DNA from 4 places in the Metabacillus sp. SLBN-84 genome. Region 1 is predicted to be linked to each of the others. Evidence: riboswitches for the same ligand, from Rfam matches in the RefSeq annotation. Region 1 holds a riboswitch; each other region holds the start of a gene.
The links. A riboswitch is a leader RNA that binds a small molecule or an ion and turns the genes downstream of it on or off. The one in region 1 is predicted to bind cyclic di-AMP.
Positions count from the first base shown of each region.

Region 2: linked by a shared signal. The riboswitch ahead of RKD52_RS03650 (dicarboxylate/amino acid:cation symporter) and the one ahead of RKD52_RS07800 (cation:dicarboxylate symporter family transporter) in region 1 are both predicted to bind cyclic di-AMP.
Region 3: linked by a shared signal. The riboswitch ahead of glnA (type I glutamate--ammonia ligase) and the one ahead of RKD52_RS07800 (cation:dicarboxylate symporter family transporter) in region 1 are both predicted to bind cyclic di-AMP.
Region 4: linked by a shared signal. The riboswitch ahead of RKD52_RS03680 (potassium channel family protein) and the one ahead of RKD52_RS07800 (cation:dicarboxylate symporter family transporter) in region 1 are both predicted to bind cyclic di-AMP.

Region 1 covers NZ_JBRJIP010000001.1:1,567,796-1,572,616, forward strand. The annotation lists gene RKD52_RS07790 (hypothetical protein) at 1-152, shown strand, start outside; gene RKD52_RS07795 (hypothetical protein) at 693-923, shown strand; gene RKD52_RS07800 (cation:dicarboxylate symporter family transporter) at 961-2,223, opposite strand; cyclic di-AMP (ydaO/yuaA leader) riboswitch at 2,312-2,452, opposite strand; gene RKD52_RS07805 (DNA polymerase IV) at 2,620-3,861, shown strand; gene gndA (NADP-dependent phosphogluconate dehydrogenase) at 3,966-4,821, shown strand, end outside.
Region 2 covers NZ_JBRJIP010000001.1:755,526-760,346, reverse strand. The annotation lists gene RKD52_RS03660 (response regulator transcription factor) at 1-524, opposite strand, end outside; gene RKD52_RS03655 (sensor histidine kinase) at 521-1,879, opposite strand; gene RKD52_RS03650 (dicarboxylate/amino acid:cation symporter) at 2,009-3,256, opposite strand; cyclic di-AMP (ydaO/yuaA leader) riboswitch at 3,418-3,560, opposite strand; gene RKD52_RS03645 (alpha/beta fold hydrolase) at 3,677-4,411, shown strand; gene RKD52_RS03640 (M3 family oligoendopeptidase) at 4,480-4,821, opposite strand, start outside.
Region 3 covers NZ_JBRJIP010000001.1:739,087-743,907, reverse strand. The annotation lists gene RKD52_RS03585 (hypothetical protein) at 1-181, opposite strand, end outside; cyclic di-AMP (ydaO/yuaA leader) riboswitch at 550-686, opposite strand; gene RKD52_RS03580 (DUF2294 domain-containing protein) at 1,032-1,400, shown strand; cyclic di-AMP (ydaO/yuaA leader) riboswitch at 1,654-1,787, shown strand; gene glnA (type I glutamate--ammonia ligase) at 1,895-3,229, shown strand; gene RKD52_RS03570 (amino acid permease) at 3,489-4,821, shown strand, end outside.
Region 4 covers NZ_JBRJIP010000001.1:762,668-767,488, reverse strand. The annotation lists gene RKD52_RS03690 (ZIP family metal transporter) at 1-670, shown strand, start outside; gene RKD52_RS03685 (TrkH family potassium uptake protein) at 699-2,006, opposite strand; gene RKD52_RS03680 (potassium channel family protein) at 2,034-2,690, opposite strand; cyclic di-AMP (ydaO/yuaA leader) riboswitch at 2,794-2,934, opposite strand; gene RKD52_RS03675 (heavy metal translocating P-type ATPase) at 3,490-4,821, opposite strand, start outside.

The sequences.
Region 1 (4,821 bases):
TTGCATCTTACGTGAGAACAAGAGCCGAAGAAAACTGCAAACTCCTCCAGGAGAACATGGAAGAGCTGGAAAGAGGAAAAATCCTCGGCAGAATGGAAGCCTACAATGAATTTCTGGAGCGGTTTGGATTTGATAAGGTAGAGTGCAAGTAATCAGGGGCAAGCAGAGCACATCATTCTTGTAAGGGATGGTGTGTTTTTGAATTTCGGGAACGCGAGTCAATTTAAAGTGAGAATCGTACCCTCGTAAATCAAGAAACGATGTGGGAGGGTAAGCAAAGAGGCGAATCCTACCCTCGGAAACTGAGAAACGATGTGGGAGGGTAAGCAAAGAGGCGAATCCTACCCTCGGAAACTGAGAAACGATGTGGGAGGGTAAGCAAAGAGGCGAATCCTACCCTCGGAAACTGAGAAACGATGTTGGAGGGTAAGCAAAGAGGCGAATCCTACCCTCGGAAACTGAGAAACGATGTGGGTGTAAGCAAATGGATGAATCGTCCCCTCGGAAACTGAGAAACGATGTGGGTGGGTAAGCAAATGGATGAATCGTCCCCTCGGAAACCGAGAAACGATGTGGGAGGGTAAGCAAAGAGGCGAATCCTACCCTCGGAAACTGAGAAACGATGTGGGAGGGTAAGCAAATATATAAACCGTGTTCTGCTTAAAGTCTATAAAAATCAAGAGGAGTATAACATGAAACATTTTTTTCTGGGGTTTTTAATTTCAGGGTTTGGATCATTTATCCTGATCGTATTGGGCCTTGCGCTCTTTACTGAATTTTATCCTAATGAGGACCCGTCCGTAGGTGCAGGAGTTGGATTTGCAGTGGCAATCGGTTTCGTGTTTTCAGCACCGGTTGCTGCCATGATCGGGATTGTTGGAGGAGTGCTTACATATGGTTTCAAGGAGTACAATAAGAACTAACAAAACCCCCGGAACATTTTCCGGGGGCTCAACTTATTTATGCACTTGCTTTCATAACTTCATCCGCTTTAATCCGGTTGTACTGGCCTTCGGATTTTGACATCACAATGGCAGCGAGTGTATTGCCGACAAGGTTGACGACTGTGCGGGCCATATCCATGATGCGGTCAACACCTGCAATGAAGGCAAGTCCTTCTGCAGGAATTCCAATCGTTCCGAGAGTGGCAAGCAGCACGACAAAGGATGTTCCAGGAACGGCAGCCATCCCTTTAGACGTAACCATCAAGACTAAGATCAGCGTTAATTGCTGAACGATCGTTAATTCAATGCCGTAGACCTGTGCGAGGAACAAGGCAGCGATGGCCTGATAAAGCACTGATCCGTCAAGGTTAAAAGTGTATCCGATCGGAACGACGAAAGACACAATTCCTTTAGGGCATCCCATTTTTTCAAGCTTTTCCATGATGCGGGGAAGGACGGTTTCAGAGCTTGACGTACTAAATGCAAGCAGCAGCTCGTCCTTAATGTAGCGCAGCAGCATAAAGATATTGACGCCCGCCCATTTTGCCACTGCACCCAGCACGACAATCAGGAAGAAAATCAGTGCAGCGTATACTAATAGAACCAATTTTCCAAGAGACAGCAGTGAATCAATTCCAAATTTCGAAACGGTTACTCCAATCAGGGCAAACACGCCGAGTGGAGCCACTTTCATTACGAGATTTACGACGTGGAACATCGCGTGTGAAACACCGTCAAAGAATTGCAGGACGGGCTTTCCGCGTTCTCCAATGGCTGCTACGCCAAGGCCGAAGAGGACGGAGAAAAAGATGATGGCAAGCATATCGCCTTCTACGACGGATTTAAAGAAGTTCGTCGGCACAATATGAAGGAACGTTTCGGCAACCGATTTTTCACTTTGCTCCTCAGATGTGTCGACATACTGCTGGATATCTGTCTTTTGGGCAGATTCAAGGTCAACACCCTGTCCCGGCTGAAAGACGTTTGCAAGCAATACACCGAGGACAATCGCTACGGTTGTAATGATTTCAAAATAGAGAATGGTTTTTCCGCCGAGTCTTCCAACGTGTTTTCCATTCCCGGCACCCGCAACTCCAACAATCAGACTGGAGATAACAATCGGAATCACGATCATTTTGATCAAACGGAGAAACAAGTCACCAAGCGGCTGCAGCACGGCTGCAAGGCGAGGGTCATTAAACCAGACGACACCAACTAAAATACCTAAAATCAAACCAATGAAAATTTGGGAAGCCAGTCCCAAACGAAATTTCTTCATAGATGAACCTCCTCTTTGATGTAAGAATTCTGAAAATACAAAAAAAGACCAATCTAAAGTAAGAAAGGTCTTTAATACACAATTAAAGTCTTTCTCCCAATAAAGCATACGAGGTTAACTGTCGGATTCGGGATTGAGAGTTCCCTTCCATTTACGGATTCACCCCAAGGTAAGAGCCTTACCAAATGCATGATTCCCCCGCTCTGAAAAGATTAAGCTTATTATGAAGTTTGTCTGTTTATAAAATCACACAAGATATAATTTACTCTGAATGCAGACAAGTTGTCAATTGTTTTTTACTAGCATTCAGCCTGGACAATACGCTCAGTTGGTACTTTTAATTAGGGTTATGGTAAACTTTTAACATAAAAGAGCCTTGAAAGAAGTTGAATGGAAATGAACGGACGAAGCGGTCCAAGAGTGATTCTCCATGTGGATATGAACAGTTTTTACGCATCAGTTGAGATGGCGTTTGAGCCTGAGCTGAGGGGGAAACCCCTCGCCATTGCCGGAAATGTGGAAGAACGGAAGGGAATTGTTGTCACGTGCAGCTATGAGGCAAGAGCAAGAGGAGTGAAAACAACAATGCCGCTGTGGCAGGCGAAGCGCCATTGTCCCGAACTGATTGTCAGGAAGCCGAATTTTGACCGGTACCGGAAGGCATCAAGAGCAATGTTCGACCTGTTAAGAGAATTTACCGAGCTGGTTGAGCCTGTCTCTATTGATGAAGGGTATATGGATTTGACGGAATATCTGAAGGAAGGCAATCCGCTTCAAGTGGCAAAAACGATTCAGCAGCGATTGCTTGAAGAGCTGCTTCTGCCATCAAGTATTGGCATTGCCCCGAATAAGTTCCTTGCCAAGATGGCTTCCAATATGAAAAAGCCACTGGGCATCACCGTCCTCAGAAAACGGGAGCTTCACGAGACACTGTGGCCGCTTCCAGCAGGCGAGATGCACGGAGTGGGAGAAAAAACGGCAGAAAAACTCCGCACCATTGGCATTCAGACGATCAAAGATCTGGCTGAAGCCGATCCGATTTCATTGAAACAGCTCCTGGGCATTAACGGTGAACGGCTGAAAAAAAGGGCAAACGGTATAGACAGCAGGGAAGTCAACCCGGACAGCATCCATGATTTTAAGAGCATTGGGAATTCTACCACTCTCTCCAAAGATTCAAGTGATGTTCGCGTCCTGTACGATACTCTGAACCGCCTTTCCCAGTCCGTCAGCATGCGGATGAAACGGAAAGAGGTGCTTGGAACAAAGATCTTTATTACGATTCGCTACTCAGACAGAAGCACATTTACCCGCAGCCGGACAGTCAATAATCCACTTGGTGAAAAGGAAGAGCTGTACACTCACGCAAAAGAGATTTTTGACAGGCACTGGACGGGAGATCCCGTACGTTTGCTTGGGGTTACGTGCCAGGACCTTGTGCCAAAAGGAGCTGCCTATAAACAGCTGGATCTGTTTTCTTTTCAGGAGGATGCAAAAAAAGAGCCTCTATTTAAAACGATTGAGGACATTCAGAAAAAATTTGGAGAAAGTGTCATTAAACGCGGGATGAAAGCGGTCCACCTGGAAGATGATAAAACAAGCGGGACAAGTTTCAATAAAGATTTTTTAAGGGAATGAGACAAGGCGCTTTCCTTGATAAAAGCAAGGGCACTGTGTTATTTTACAGAAGGAATGCATATTCATGCGAACAACGATATTTGGGACAGAAAGGGAGTATAAACATGTCTAAACAGCAAATTGGCGTTATCGGTTTGGCCGTCATGGGCAAAAACCTCGCTCTTAATATAGAAAGCCGCGGCTATTCGGTGGCCGTTTATAACCGTTCTTCAGATAAAACAGAAGAAATGCTGAAAGAACACAGCGGCAAGAACCTGACAGGTACATACAGCATTGAAGAATTTGTTCAGTCTCTTGAAACACCGCGCAAAATTCTTCTTATGGTAAAAGCCGGTTTTGCAACAGATGCAACAATCGAGCAGCTTCTTCCACATCTTGATAAAGGCGATATTCTGATCGACGGCGGAAATACGCTGTACACAGATACACAGCGCAGAAACAAAGAGCTTGCTGAAAGCGGCATTCACTTTATCGGCACCGGCGTTTCAGGCGGAGAGGAAGGAGCCCTTAAAGGACCTTCGATCATGCCTGGCGGACAAAAGGAAGCATTTGAGCTTGTAAAGCCGATTTTTGAAGCGATATCTGCAAAAGTGGACGGAGATCCATGTACAACTTATATCGGTCCGGACGGTGCCGGCCATTATGTGAAAATGGTGCATAACGGCATTGAGTACGGCGATATGCAGCTGATTTCAGAAGCGTATTTCATCCTTAAAAATGTTCTTGGCCTATCTGCACAGGAACTGCATGAAGTATTTGCCGAGTGGAATAAAGGCGAGCTTGACAGCTATCTGATTGAAATCACGGCTGACATTTTCACAAAAACAGATGATGAAACAGGCAAGCCGCTTGTTGATGTGATTCTTGATACAGCAGGACAAAAAGGAACTGGAAAATGGACAAGCAAAAGTGCCCTTGATTTAGGTGTTCCGCTTCCGATTATTACGGAATCCGTGTTTG
Region 2 (4,821 bases), 810 kb from region 1:
GCTGTAATCAAGTGGTCGCGGTCAAACACCCTGTTCCGGTTTTGCAGGAAAAGGCCGGCAAGCTGGAACTCCTTTGGGGTAAAAGGGATTGGTTTTTCCTGATAAACAGCTTCCTGCTTGTTTTCATCCCACTTTAATCCCCTGAATTCAATAGCGGAGTTGTTTCGCGTTCTTCTTAGAATGGCTTCTATTCTTGCAAGCAATTCGGATTCATCAAAGGGTTTCGTCAGATAGTCATCTGCACCGGCCCTGAGACCTTTTACAATATCAGCCTTCTGATCCCTGGCGGTGACCATAATGATCGGGATATCCGAAAACAGCCTGATTTCCCGGCAGATGTCAAAGCCGCTTTTATCCGGCATCATCACATCCAAGATCACCAGCGCAGGATTTTCGTTTGCTATTAAATCTGCCGCTTTATTGCCGTCAGTGGTTTTCACGCAGGAATAGCCTGAAGGTGCAAGATAAAGCTCCAGCAGATTAAGCATCAGCTGTTCATCATCAATCAGAAGTATTTTTTTCATGCTATTGACTCCTTTTGAAACTCAATAATAATAGAAGTTCCTTTTCCAAGCCTGCTTTCCGCATGGACAGTGCCTCCCGCAGCCTCCACAATTTCTTTCACGATGGCCAAACCAAGGCCTGTCCCTCCGCTGTGGCGTGACCTTGACTTGTCTACTCTGTAGAGCCTGTCAAAGACATGCTGCAGGTCATTTTCAGGTATCCCGATCCCCTCATCAGAATAGGCAATCTTCACGGAATGATGGTCTTCCCGGACTTTCACTGTAATGGCTGAATGTTCCTCTGAATAGCGGATGGCGTTGTCTAAAATATTCAATGTGACCTGCTCAAACCTTGCCTGATCGATAAAAAGATAGACCTCATCTTCCGGGAAGTCCTCTACAACTTTCATCTTTTTGTCTGCCAGAACGGGCTGAACCTGTTCTGCTGTTTTACGGAGAAACGCCCGAATTTCCGTTTTCTCTTTTTCAATTTGAAAAGACAGCTGATCCATCCTTGCCAGTTCAAAAAGATCCTCCACTAATCTTGAGAGGCTGGACGTTTGATCAGTGAGTATTGTCAAATAGCTCGCCCGCTCAGCTTGAGGAAGATCCGGTCTTTTTGCCACATCGGCGTAGCCTTTAATATACGTGAGGGGGGTACGCAATTCGTGAGCGATGCTCGCCAAAAATTCGTTTCTTTCCTGCTTCAGATGTTCAAGATCATTTGCGAGCTTTTGAATCGATCCACCAAGCTCCCCAAGCTCATCGTTTCTGTGCATTTGAAGCTTAACGGTAAAATCCCCTGCACTTAACCGCTCTGTTGCTTCTTTCATCTTGAGCAGGGGCTTTGTCACGATTCTTGATAAAAAGAAGACGGCTATAATGGTCAGCAGCACAGAAACCGTCCCGATAAAAAGGAAATGGTCGTTCAGCCTTGAGATCATGGATTGAATGGAGTCTGTCCCTTTAAACATATAGACATATCCGTTTACCTTTTCCCCGTCGCGGACGGGGCTTGCCGTCCAGATATAAGGACTTTTTTTCCAATCTTCCCCTGATTCAAGCGGCTCTTTCAATGCCTTTTTCATATCTGAATTGAGTTCAGCAGATCCATAGAGAACGGTTTTATCCGCTGCTGTCAGCAAAACGTCCGTATCAGCTTCCGATTCCATGAGAACAACATGCTCCATTGTTGTTTCATCACCGTGTTTCTCAAGGACATCACGGTGGCTGTCCCCCCTGATTTGCAGGGCATTCAGCTCTTCCTCCACACGTGTATTTACAAGATTTCTGTATAAAAAGAGAAAGAGACAGGTTTCTACTATTAAGATAATGGAAAAAAACAATAATCCGATTTTGATGGCAAGCTTGTTCACGGTAAATCCCCTTATAACTCTTATTTCTTTTACCATAACAGAAAAATGTGCATATTTTGTGCACTTAATATTAACGTACAGACGAAAAAAGCGGCCATTAACGGCCGCTTTTCCATGAAATCTATTTTTTTACACCGTTTTTTGGTCAACTTCAGGAATCACGTAATCTCCATGCTTCTTCTCTGTTTCAGCAACAATGACAGCACATGCTGCGTCACCAGTGATATTGACGGCTGTACGCGCCATATCAAGAAGGCGATCAATCCCGATGATCAGGGCGATGCCCGCTACCGGAAGTCCGACAGAGTTCAGTACCATGGCAAGCATGATCAGACCTACACCAGGCACTCCTGCTGTTCCGATTGAGGCAAGAACAGCTGTCAGAACAACAGTAATCAATTGTGTGAATGATAAGTCAATGCCATATACCTGTGCGATAAAGATTGTTGCTACACCTTGCATAATGGCCGTTCCGTCCATGTTGATCGTTGCGCCAAGCGGCTGAACGAAGCTTGAAATCGGCTCAGGAACCTTCAGTCGTTTTTGCGCAGTCTCCATTGAAACCGGAAGAGTAGCATTACTGCTCGACGTACTGAAAGCTACTGCCATTGCAGGAGAGAAGTTCTTAAAGAAAGCAATCGGGCTCTGCTTTGCAAGGAATGCGATAGATCCTCCGTATGTGATAATAGCGTGGATAATAAGGGCCAGAATGACAACACCCATATACAATCCCATTGCTTTCAGTGCATCCAGACCCTGGCTTCCTACTGCTGTTGCAATAAGACCGAATGTACCGTATGGAGCAAATTTCATCACTAGATTTACAAGATACATCATTAAATCATTGCCCTGCTCAACAAACTTCAGCAAAGCACTCGCTTTTTTACCAAGGAATGTAATTCCAAGACCTACAAAGATGGAGAATACAATGATCTGCAGCATGTTTCCGTCAGCAAACGCCTTGATTGGATTTGTTGGAATCATGTTTAAGAAGGTTTCAGCGACAGATGGTGCTTCCTTCGCATCATATTCAGCTGATTTTGTATCAAATTCTCCAATATTTCCCGGCTGAATTGTCAGTGCAAGGATTAAGCCGATAACAATGGCTACAGCTGTTGTTACAAGGAAATAAGAAACAGTTTTAACACCAATTCTTCCAAGCTTCTTCGGATCTCCGAGCCCGGCTACCCCAAGAGTGATGGAGAAGAAGACAATCGGCACTACAAGCATGTTGATTAAGTTCAAGAAGATTTTTCCAAGCGGCGTGAACAGGAAAGTATCCAGCTGCTTAAATAAATCCGGTGCGGTTATATTGAGGATTAAACCTACAATTGCACCCAGAATGAGACCAATGATGATTTTCGTTGCTAGTTTCATAGACAACCTCCGTAAAATAGAATAATAAAAAGCTAGTTATTTATTCCCAGTTTAACGGGATGGAGAAACATGATTGTGAGAGTTTTTTGAAAAATACAAAAAAACCACAGGAGATACCCGCGGTTTGTATTAGTCAATTTGAATAATTATGACTTTTCACAGTTGAGTCTCTCCAGCGCAAGCGAGGTTAGCTGTCGGATTCGGACGAAGAGCTGTCCTACCTCATACTACAAGGATTCACCCCCAGTGCATCTGCACCTATTCGGGTCCCCCGCTCCTGTTAAGGATTAAGCGTATATTTATTAAGTTATACTACTATTCTAAATAATAGTTTGTCTTTTGGCAAACATCAAAATTTGCCTTTAGTTGGATTAAAGCATAAAATTTAGCAGAAATCGCGATAAATTAAGGAGTTTTCCCATGAAAAGATGGATCAAAAATTTTTTTCTGATAGCCGTGGCAGCACTTGTACTTGCCTTTGCAGGCTTTTACATATGGTCACAGCAGACATATAAACCTTCAGATGACCTTTATAACTCCACGAACGTTCAGAAGAAAAACAATGCCGATGGCTACTTGCTCTTTGAACCAGTGAATCAAAAGACAAAAACGGGCATCATTTTTTATCCAGGAGCAAAGGTCGAGCCCGAGGCTTACGCTTATCTTGCCGAACAGCTTGCTCAGCGGGGCTATACAGCGGCGATTGTTAAAATGCCTTTTAACCTGGCGATTACCGGCATCAATAAAGCAAGCAATGTGATTAAGGATCATCCGGAGATTACAAAATGGTATCTTGGAGGGCATTCACTTGGAGGAGCTTCAGCATCCATATATGCCTATGACAACCAGGATACAGTAAAAGGATTGTTCCTAATGGCTGCCTACCCGACAGATTCCAGTGATTTTTCCGGAACGGATTTTCCGATTCTGACAATCTATGCTGATAGAGACGGCCTGGCCACTCTTGAGGATATACGGGAGAAGAAACATTTGCTTTCAGATGACACGTTCTTTTACAGGATAAAAGGAGGAAATCATGCGCAGTTCGGCATTTACGGAAATCAAAAAGGCGATAACGAAGCAGACATCAACGTGTATATTCAGCAGGATCTCATCGTCAGTAAAATTGACCGGTGGATCTTAATGAATCAGTAGATTTCAGAGTGAAACTTACAAAAAAAGCTGCACCCGCGCGAAAAGCTCATGGGTGCAGCTTCTTCTCATTATTTTGTTGCCTCAAGAAACTCCTCTGCATCCTGAACAATAAGAGCCACTGCGTCTTTCCAGAAATCTTCTTTTGTCAGATCAGCGCCAAGATGCTTCATTGCAAGATCTTCAACCTGCATCGAGCCTGTATCTTTAAGTAAGGCAATGTACTTCTGTTCAAAAGCAGCTCCTTCCTCAAGCGCTTTTGCATAGATTCCAAGCGAGAACAAATAACCGAATGTATACGGGAAGTTATAGAATGGTACGCCCGTAATATGGAAGTGCAGCTTTGATGCCCAGAAGTGAGGGTGATACTCGCCCAATGAATCACAATATGCTTCTTTTTGCGCGGCTTCCAT
Region 3 (4,821 bases), 830 kb from region 1:
CGTCAAATCTCTTTTCAAGTTCAAGCAGATTATCCAGCCTTGTATTGCCTTCCTTTGAGTTTGTCAGCTCAAACGCATACTGTTCATAAGACATCACATCTGCGTATTTGCGGTGAACGTTAATCTCCTCTATTACAGAAACGAATAAATCCCCCTTGCCTATAACCAGTGTCTGATTCATCGTTATCCCCCGAATCGTTCCATGATTGACAGTGCATTTTGTTCTCTTGCTGAATTAACCCTTTCAGGATCAATCAGCCATAGAACAAAAAAAGAGACCAATGCTTACTCTTCCCCCAACCCAGTACACATGTAATCAAATCAGCAGGCAGCTGCCCGGCATGATTGATTCTCATATGGCTGTTTTGGAGAAAAAGTACTCATTGGTCTACTTAACGCCCAGCAAGCCGCAGCCCTCTTTGCGTTCCGTCTTCCGTTTTTCCTTTTTCAAACGAATTGCTGAATCAAAAAGACCTTCTACAGTCCCCAGGCCTCTTCTCTGCCTAAAAAAAGGCAGTAAAAAAAAGACTCCTGTTAAGGCGGTCTTTGGACCTCCTTCGCTTTAGCCGACGAAGTTAGCTGACGGGTAGGATGGCGAAAGATCTCATCCTTTCTGCAAAAGCAGAATTAACCCCAAAAAATTGGTTCCTCCGTTCCCGTGTCACGGGACTAGGCCGATATGCAATTCGTGATTACGAGATTATCTTACTCCCGCGATAAAACTGTGTAAACAAGGAAATACACTAAAAAACAGGGACTTTAGTGACCTTTAGTCTATTATTCTCTCTCTTACTCTCATTTCCTCACGTTTTTAAAAAATCTCACTTCTCTCTCCCGCTTGTATCAGCCTGTCAACTGTACACTCTGTTTCCTGTCATTTACAGAATGCTATTGACAGGGTCATGGCGGGTAAGTAAGATAAACTCGTCTAATGATGCAAAGCTCAAGGGGGATCTTGCCATCTTCTAAAATCCTCTTGAACGGCATCCGTTTATCCTAATCAAAAGCATTTGTGCCGGGGGTATAATCAAATGGCTGTGTCGCCTAAAAAGAAATTGGAAATGGAATTAAGTGAAGCCTTTATCAAGCTTCAAAGGGATTTAATCGGACGCGGACCGCAGGAAACAAGAACCTACATTGTCCATGATATGGTCATTGCCCGGTTTAAGGGCGTTCTCACAGTTGAGGAAAAACATCTGGTTGAAAACGAAAATGGCAGAAAACTCGTTAAACAAATGAGACAGGTTCTGCGTGAAATGTACAGTAAAAAATTTGAAGAAATTGTAGAAAACTGCACGGGCTGCAGGGTTCTTTCAAGCCACAGCGATATCAGCACAAAGATGGGCGAACGAATTGAAGTGTTTGTGGTTGATAAGGATCTGGAGCGGCTCCTTGAATGAAAGAACTAAATAACCGGAACAAAAAGGGAGTATGCAAATTGAGCATACTCTTTTTTCTTTGCCTCATCTTTTCTAAAAAATCACTGTCTATACCAGACTGCAAAAACGACATCTGCTCAAATAAAATTGAGAAAGAGAGAAAACGAGAGTAAACAGAAGAAAAACAGAGATTGATTGAATATTCATCTGTAAAAACCCGGTATTTCATCCCTTTACAAGTAAAATTATCCAGGAGTATGATAGGCTCAATTTATTTCCTAATCCGCAGAATCCGTTAAGGAACGGGGGACCCAATTTTCCGGGGTGAAGCCGCTGAATCAAGCGGCCGGGCGACTCTTACCGTCCGAATCCGTCAGCTAACTCCGTATGCGTTGTTTGAGAGAGGAAGGTGTGACCGTTCAGCGCAGCCTGCTGAAACAAAAAATACAATCCTTCGATTTTTCAAATTCATTCGTAAACGAAATTAAAACTAAAAAATCGGGGTGTTCTTTGTGTTGACTATTTTAGATCCGTTAAGCGAAATAAAAGCAGAAATAGCTGAAAAGCATGTCGAACTGCTGCATCTTCAGTTTGTTGATCTGGAAGGAAATTTAAAGCACGTCACCATTACGGCCGATCAGATTGATGAGGCTGCAGAGGGAAAAATGATGTTTGACGGTTCGTCCATAAGGGGTTTTTGTCCTATTAACCAGTCTGATTTATACCTCAAGCCGGATTTGAGCACGTTCGCTATTATTCCGTGGTCAGTCGAGGAAAAATATGCAGAAGCAAGATTTCTTTGCAGCATATTAAATCCGGATATGACGCCTTATGAAGGAGATCCAAGATATGTCCTGCAGCTCGCCGCAAAAAGAGCCAAGTCGCTTGGATACAGCATCAGCATCGGGCCGGAACTGGAGTTTTTCCTGTTTAAAACCGACGAAAATGGAAATCCCACGACAAATCCCCACGATACTGGGGGATATTTTGAGCCCGCACATGATCTGGGAGAAAGAGTCCGTCTTGAAATCTACCGCACCCTGAAAGCAATGGGCTTCAAAATTGAAGCATCCCACCATGAAGTGGCCAACGGGCAGCATGAAATCAATTTTCGTTTCAATGATGCCCTGACGTCAGCAGATAATGCCACAACATACAAGTGGGTCGTAAAAAATGTCGCAAAACAATTTAACCTGCATGCGTCATTTATGCCTAAACCTCTGCAAGGGGTAAACGGCTCCGGTATGCATGTTAACATCTCCCTCCTTCAAGACGGGGAAAATATCTTCTTTGATGGAAATGATGATATGCAGCTTTCAAACGAAGCCTATTATTTTATTAATGGGGTGCTCACCTATATTGAAGAGCTGACTGCCATTACCAATCCGCTTGTTAATTCTTACAAACGTCTCGTACCGGGGTTTGAGGCCCCGTGCTATATAGCCTGGTCAACTTCAAACCGGTCAACCCTTATCCGTATACCTGCAAAAAGGGGCTCCGCAACACGGATAGAAGTGAGGCATCCGGACCCAAGCGCCAATCCCTATCTTGCATACGCCGCAATTGCTGAAGCAGGAATGGCCGGTATCGCGCTGTCGGAATTTCCGAAGCCCGCCGTTCATGATGACATCTTCAGCATGACGGAATCCGCCCGGATGGAAAGAGGAATCAAGCATCTCCCGGACAACCTTGAAACGGCGCTTGATTTAATGGAAAAGGGTCCGCTTGCCAAAATGGTTCTCGGCTCTCATGTATACCGGCAATTTCTTCTTCATAAAAGAGCGGAATGGCACGAATACAGGAATACTGTCCACTTATGGGAAATTGAAAATTATCAGATGAAGTTTTGACTTGAACCAAAAGCCCGATTTGCGTGTGAATCGGGCTTTTTTGGTGCAGAAAGAAGTGCCGGTAAATAAATTCCGTAAATTTGGATAAAGTAAAAGCTGATCATACTGCATAATCAGCTTATTACCTTGAAAAACTTTTTTCAGGAAAAGAAAAAGACTGCTTATAATAAAAGAATATTCTAAAATAATTGACAATTATTATTTTCGACATTATACTACATTTTATTCACTCTCAAGACTAACTCACTGGAGGATATACATGAGCTCACTTTTTAGAAAAAAGTCAATTACTGCCTTGCTCGCGCAAAGTCAGCAAAAATCCCTGGCACGGACTATGGGCGCATTCGACCTGACTTTACTCGGGATAGGCGCGATTGTAGGAACAGGAATTTTTGTACTGACCGGTGTCGTAGCAGCTGAGACAGCAGGTCCTGCCCTTATTCTTTCCTTTATCATTTCCGGTATTGCCTGTGCACTAGCAGCTTTCTGCTACGCGGAATTCGCTTCAACCGTTCCAATATCAGGCAGTGTCTATACTTACACATATGCAACCTTGGGAGAGTTTTTCGCTTTCTTGATCGGCTGGGATTTGATGCTTGAATACTTGCTTGCAACGTCTGCCGTTGCGACCGGCTGGTCTGCCTATTTTCAATCTCTCTTAGCAGGCTTTGGACTGGAGCTTCCTGCAGCCATGACATCAGCTCCCGGAGCTGGTAAAGGCGGAATGATTGATTTGCCGGCGGTCATTATTATCCTGCTGATCACTGCTCTTTTATCAAAAGGAATTAAAGAAAGCACGCGGGTTAATAACATTATGGTTTTTGTTAAACTGGCTGTGATTCTATTATTCATTGTGGCAGGCGTCTGGTATGTAAAGCCTGAAAACTGGACCCCGTTTGTGCCATTTGGATTTGAAGGCATCGTAACCGGCGCGGCTACTGTCTTTTTTGCTTACATTGGATTTGACGCTGTAGCGACTGCTGCAGAGGAAGTGAAAAAACCGCAAAGAGATGTTCCAATTGGCATTATTGCTTCCCTTGCAGTTTGTACGGCACTATATATGGTTGTATCTCTCATTCTTACAGGCATGGTTCCTTATACAAAACTCAATGTAGCAGATCCGGTTTCTTTTGCCCTTCAGTTTGTGGGGCAGAATTCACTTGCAGGCCTTATATCAGTGGGGGCTATCGCAGGAATTACAACCGTTCTTTTAGTGATGATGTATGCACAGGTACGAATCTCTTATGCCATGAGCCGGGACGGACTCCTTCCAAAAAGACTGTCCAAGGTGCACCCATCTTTTAAAACACCCTTTCAAAATACATGGATTACAGGGTTTATTGCAGCAGCAATTGCAGGCTTTGTCGATTTGACAACCCTTGCCCATCTTGTCAATATGGGTACACTCGCTGCCTTCACACTCATTTCGATAGCCGTAATTGTTTTGAGGAAGACTCATCCGAATCTGGAACGTGCTTTTAAAGTGCCATTCGTTCCTGTATTCCCGGCAGTCAGCGCCTTGTTCTGCATCTATCTCATGACGAGCCTTCCGGCTATCACATGGACTTCTTTTATCATCTGGATAGCCATTG
Region 4 (4,821 bases), 810 kb from region 1:
ATTGCTTGGCATCTATAAAGAAATACCCCGCAGAATCCTCGGGTGGATTATGTCGTTTGGTACAGGTGTTTTAATAGGAGCAGCTTCTTTTGAACTTTTAAGGGAATCTGTAGATGACGGCGGACTGATGACCGCATCAGCAGGATTTATCATTGGTTCGCTCACCTTCACGATCAGCGAACTGCTGATTACGAAAAAAGGCGGCAGTGACCGCAAGCGATCAAATAAAAACCCCGAAAATCATTCTGGAGTCTCGATTTTTATCGGCACTGTCATTGATGCCATACCTGAGTCCGTCATCATCGGAGTCAGCCTGCTTCAGGAAAATGCCGTCAGTTTCCTGATGGTCACAGCTGTTTTTATCAGCAATTTTCCAGAAGGACTGTCAAGCTCAGTCGGACTGCGCAAGGACGGGTACTCAAAAAAGAAAATCCTTACCATGTGGCTCATCGTGCTTATGCTGTCCTCTTTAAGTTCATTTCTTGGATATACGCTCCTGCAGCAGGCAGGCCCTGATGTGATTGCGGGAATAGGCGCCTTTGCCGCAGGCGGAATCATTGCTATGGTTGCTTCGACCATGATGCCTGAAGCCTTTGAGGAGGGAGGGCCTGTAGTAGGTTTTATCGCTTCCGTTGGTGTGCTTGCTTCCCTTATCTTATCGAATTTGTAAAGGCCCCGCTTATAGCGGAGCCCTTTTTTCATCCTGTTAAAATGTCTTCATTTGGATATTTGATTTTTTCCTTTTGAGGTTTTGCTATAGAGAATAAAAGCGTAAGCGGTCCTACTTTTCCTAAGAACATGATAAAGATGATGACTTGCTTTCCAAGGTCAGTCAGCTTTGGCGTAACGGACATGGACAGACCGACAGTACCAAAGGCAGATACCACTTCAAAAACGATTTCCATAAATGTAAGGTCTTCTGATACCGTCAGGATAAAGACAGCTGTAATGACAAATAGAAGACTTGCGACTGTAATAGCAAGGGCTTTTACAATGTATTTTGGATGAAGCGAACGTTTGGCAATATTGAGTGTTTCTCTCCCCCTTAAAAAAGAAAAGGTGGCAAAGAGAATAATAATTGCGGTTGTAAGCTTAATTCCGCCTCCGGTTGACGCACTTCCTGCTCCCACGAACATGAGAATGATCATAAGGAATAAAGTCGAATCTTCAAGACTTGCCATATCAAGGGTATTAAAACCGGCGGTTCTTGGAGATACAGCCTGAAAATACGAGGCAAGGAGCTTGCTTCCTGACGACAGATTTCCGAGAGTTTCAGGGTTTGAATACTCAATAAAGAAGATAATGAACATAGCTGCTGTATTAATAATGAGGGTTCCAACCAGCATCAGCTTCGTATGAAGCGAAAACTTTTTAAAGCTTCTTTTCCGCCATATATCGATGAGCACGGTAAATCCGATCCCTCCGATAATAAAGAGAGATGAAAGCACAAAATTGATCAGCGGGTCTCCCACATATCTCATCAGATTATCCGGCCATAAGGCAAATCCTGCGTTATTAAAAGCTGAAATGGAATGAAAGAAACTGTAAAACAAACCTTTTTCCCATCCAAACTCAGGAACCCACCTGAATGAAAGGAAAATCATTGCAATAAACTCGATGATTAAAGAGAATAAAAATAAGTACTTTACTAAATTAATGACACCGCCTATAGAGGTCTGGTTCAGAGCCGTTTGCATCATTAAACGTTCTTTAATGCCGATTTTACGTCCTAAAACCATGTAAATAAGAACACCAAAAGACATAATACCGAGCCCGCCAAGCTGTATGAGCATGGCGATAATAAACTGGCCCGTATATGTGAATGTCGAACCTGGATCAACAGGCGAAAGCCCCGTTACTGTCATAGCCGAAGTTGCAACAAAAAAAGCGTCGATCCATCTGATTGGCTCATGTGTGGATATTGGAAGCATGAGCAAAGCAGATCCAAGGGAAATTCCCGCTGCAAAAACAATCACTAGAAGCTGGGACGGATTAAAACGAATCATTTTTTGCAGTTTCTGAGAACTGATCACCTACATCCCCTCCTCCTCAAATCTTGATATGTCCTTATTACGTCCAATTACCAGCAGAATATCACCGGTTTTAATGGATTCTTCCGCCGGCGGGGAAACAATGATTTCTTCCTCCCGCTGAATTCCTACAATGTTGCAGCCGTATCTCGATCTAATATCAAGATCAATCAGCGTTTTCCTGTGGATTTTGGATGTAGCGACTAGCTCAGCCATACTATAATCTTTTGATAGTTCAATGTAATCAACCATTTTCTCTGAGAAGATATAGTGCGCGATGCGTTTTGCCATATCACGCTCGGGATGGATGACTTTGTCTACTCCTATTTTGTCTAAAACTTTGTGATGATAGTCATTTTGAGCCTTTGCCCAAACCTGGGGAATCTTCATCTCTTTTAAAATCAGTGAGGTCAGGATGCTCCCTTCGATATCATCGCCGAAAGAAACAAAGGCATGATCCACATTCCGGACCCCAAGCTGCTTCAATGTTGTTTCATCAATCGCATTTGCCTGCACAGCCAGAGTGGCATATTGTGAATAGTACTGCACCTTTTCATCATCTTTATCAACTGCCAGCACTTCAATTCCCATTTCATGAAATTCCTTTACAAGACTTCCTCCGAAACGTCCGAGCCCAAAAACCGCAAACTGCTTTCCCACCTGATTTTTCCTTCTTTCAATCCATTATTTTTGCACACAAAAAAGACACAGAGGTCCCATGAACCACTGCGCCTGTTTTTTTAGACAGCAATATGTTTCATTTATCCTCTCTCAAGAACGCTTGCGAAGTTAGCTGTCGGATTCGGGCAATGAGAGTAGCCCTACCTGTAAAGGATTCACCCCGAGCTGCAATCTGCAGCAAATTTGGGTCCCCCGCTCCTAATGGATTCAGCGATTTAAGAACATATGAATGTGAGTTATGAGAGTATCTTACTCCTGTTGGAATGGACAGTAAAGAGGCATATTTGGGCAAAAAGCTTTGATTTCAGGTGTAAATCGCTTATTTAAGCGCTTACATATATGTTTTGCTGAGTCTGGCTGTAAATTTCAGGTTTTTTCTCAAGGCATACCTGCGTACTTCGATATAGATTGCTGAAGCGGCAAGTGTGATGTGATCATTACGTCCAACTATCGTATTTTTTCTTCCGGCTTCTGTGTCTTACCTACCGACTTTTGTACTTTTACAAACAACTTCATTCATTTTACATCCAACTCTGTCGTCGCAGCCGGATTACCGGGCGTAACTCCGCCTACCGCTGAAAAAAGAGGTCATCTCAGGGGGCTCCGGTCTCGCTAACAATCCATAGTCAGTGTCTAACAGTCCAAACTGCCGTGCTAACAAGCGAAATACCAGGTATAACGATCCAAAACAGGTGTCTAACAGTCCGGGTCCATTTTGGGGTGAAAAAACACTGTATCAAAAAAACCAGGCCGCCGCGGCAGACCTGGTTCACACTCTTTATAATTTTGCACGCTGCAGCCTTAAGGCATTCAGTACGACTGATACGGAACTTAAGGCCATGGCTGCTCCTGCAAGCCACGGTGCAAGCAGACCGGCCGCTGCAACTGGAATGCCGAGCGTATTATATCCAAAAGCCCAGAAGAGGTTCTGCTTGATGTTGCGGATGGTCAGCTTGCTCATGTAGATGGCATCTGCAATGCTGTTCAAGTCGCCTCTCATCAGCGTAATATCCGCAGCTTCCATGGCGATGTCCGTTCCTGTGCCAATTGCCATGCCTGTGTCTGCAGCGGCGAGAGCTGGAGCATCATTAATGCCGTCTCCTACCATCGCCACTTTTTTCCCTGCCTTCTGAAGGTTTATCACTTCTTCTGCTTTTCCTTCAGGAAGCACTTCAGCAATAACATGATCAATGCCCGCAGCTTTAGCGATTGCCTGTGCTGTCCGTTCGTTGTCACCCGTCATCATGATGACGTTAAGTCCCATCTGCTTTAACCGTTCAACCGCTGCTTTAGAAGTTTCTTTGATCGTATCAGCTACTGCAATCAACCCTGCTAGTTCCCCGTCAATTGCCGCAAGCATAGCCGTTTTTCCATCTGCTTCAAGGCGTTCCTTTTCAAAAAGAGCTGGTTGTGCGTCGATCCCGTATTTCTCCATCAGGCGGATTGTTCCGACCAGCACTTGATGGCCGCCCGCCTCAGCCTTAATACCAAAGCCAGGTACAGATTCAAACTGGCTAGCTTCTGCGAGCTCGACGCCTTTCTCTCTGGCTCCGGCGACAATGGCCTGAGCCAGAGGATGTTCAGACTGATTTTCTGCTGCAGCAATCAGCTTCAGAACCGTTTCTTCATCGCGCTCCCCATACAGAATCACATCAGTTAATTCCGGTTCCCCTTTTGTCACAGTACCGGTTTTATCTAAAACAATCGTATCGACAAGGTGTGCCGTCTCCAGGTGTTCTCCGCCTTTGAAAAGAATACCCGCTTCTGCAGCTCGCCCGGAACCTGCCATGATGGAGGTTGGGGTAGCGAGGCCCAGTGCACATGGACAGGCAATGACCAGCACGGCAATCATTTTTTCAAGTGCTCCGGCAAAGTTCCCCTGATCAACCCATAAGATCCAGATAAGGAACGTCAGAACGGCAATTCCGACTACGATTGGAACGAAGATGCCTGATATTTGATCAGCGAGACGCTGAATCGGCGCTTTAGACGTTTGTGCCTGCTCGACTACTTTTATGATTTGTGCAAGCGCTGAGTCCTTGCCGACTTTCGTTGCCTTTACCTTTACGAAACCATTTTTATTAATCGTTGCTCCATAGACTTGATCCCC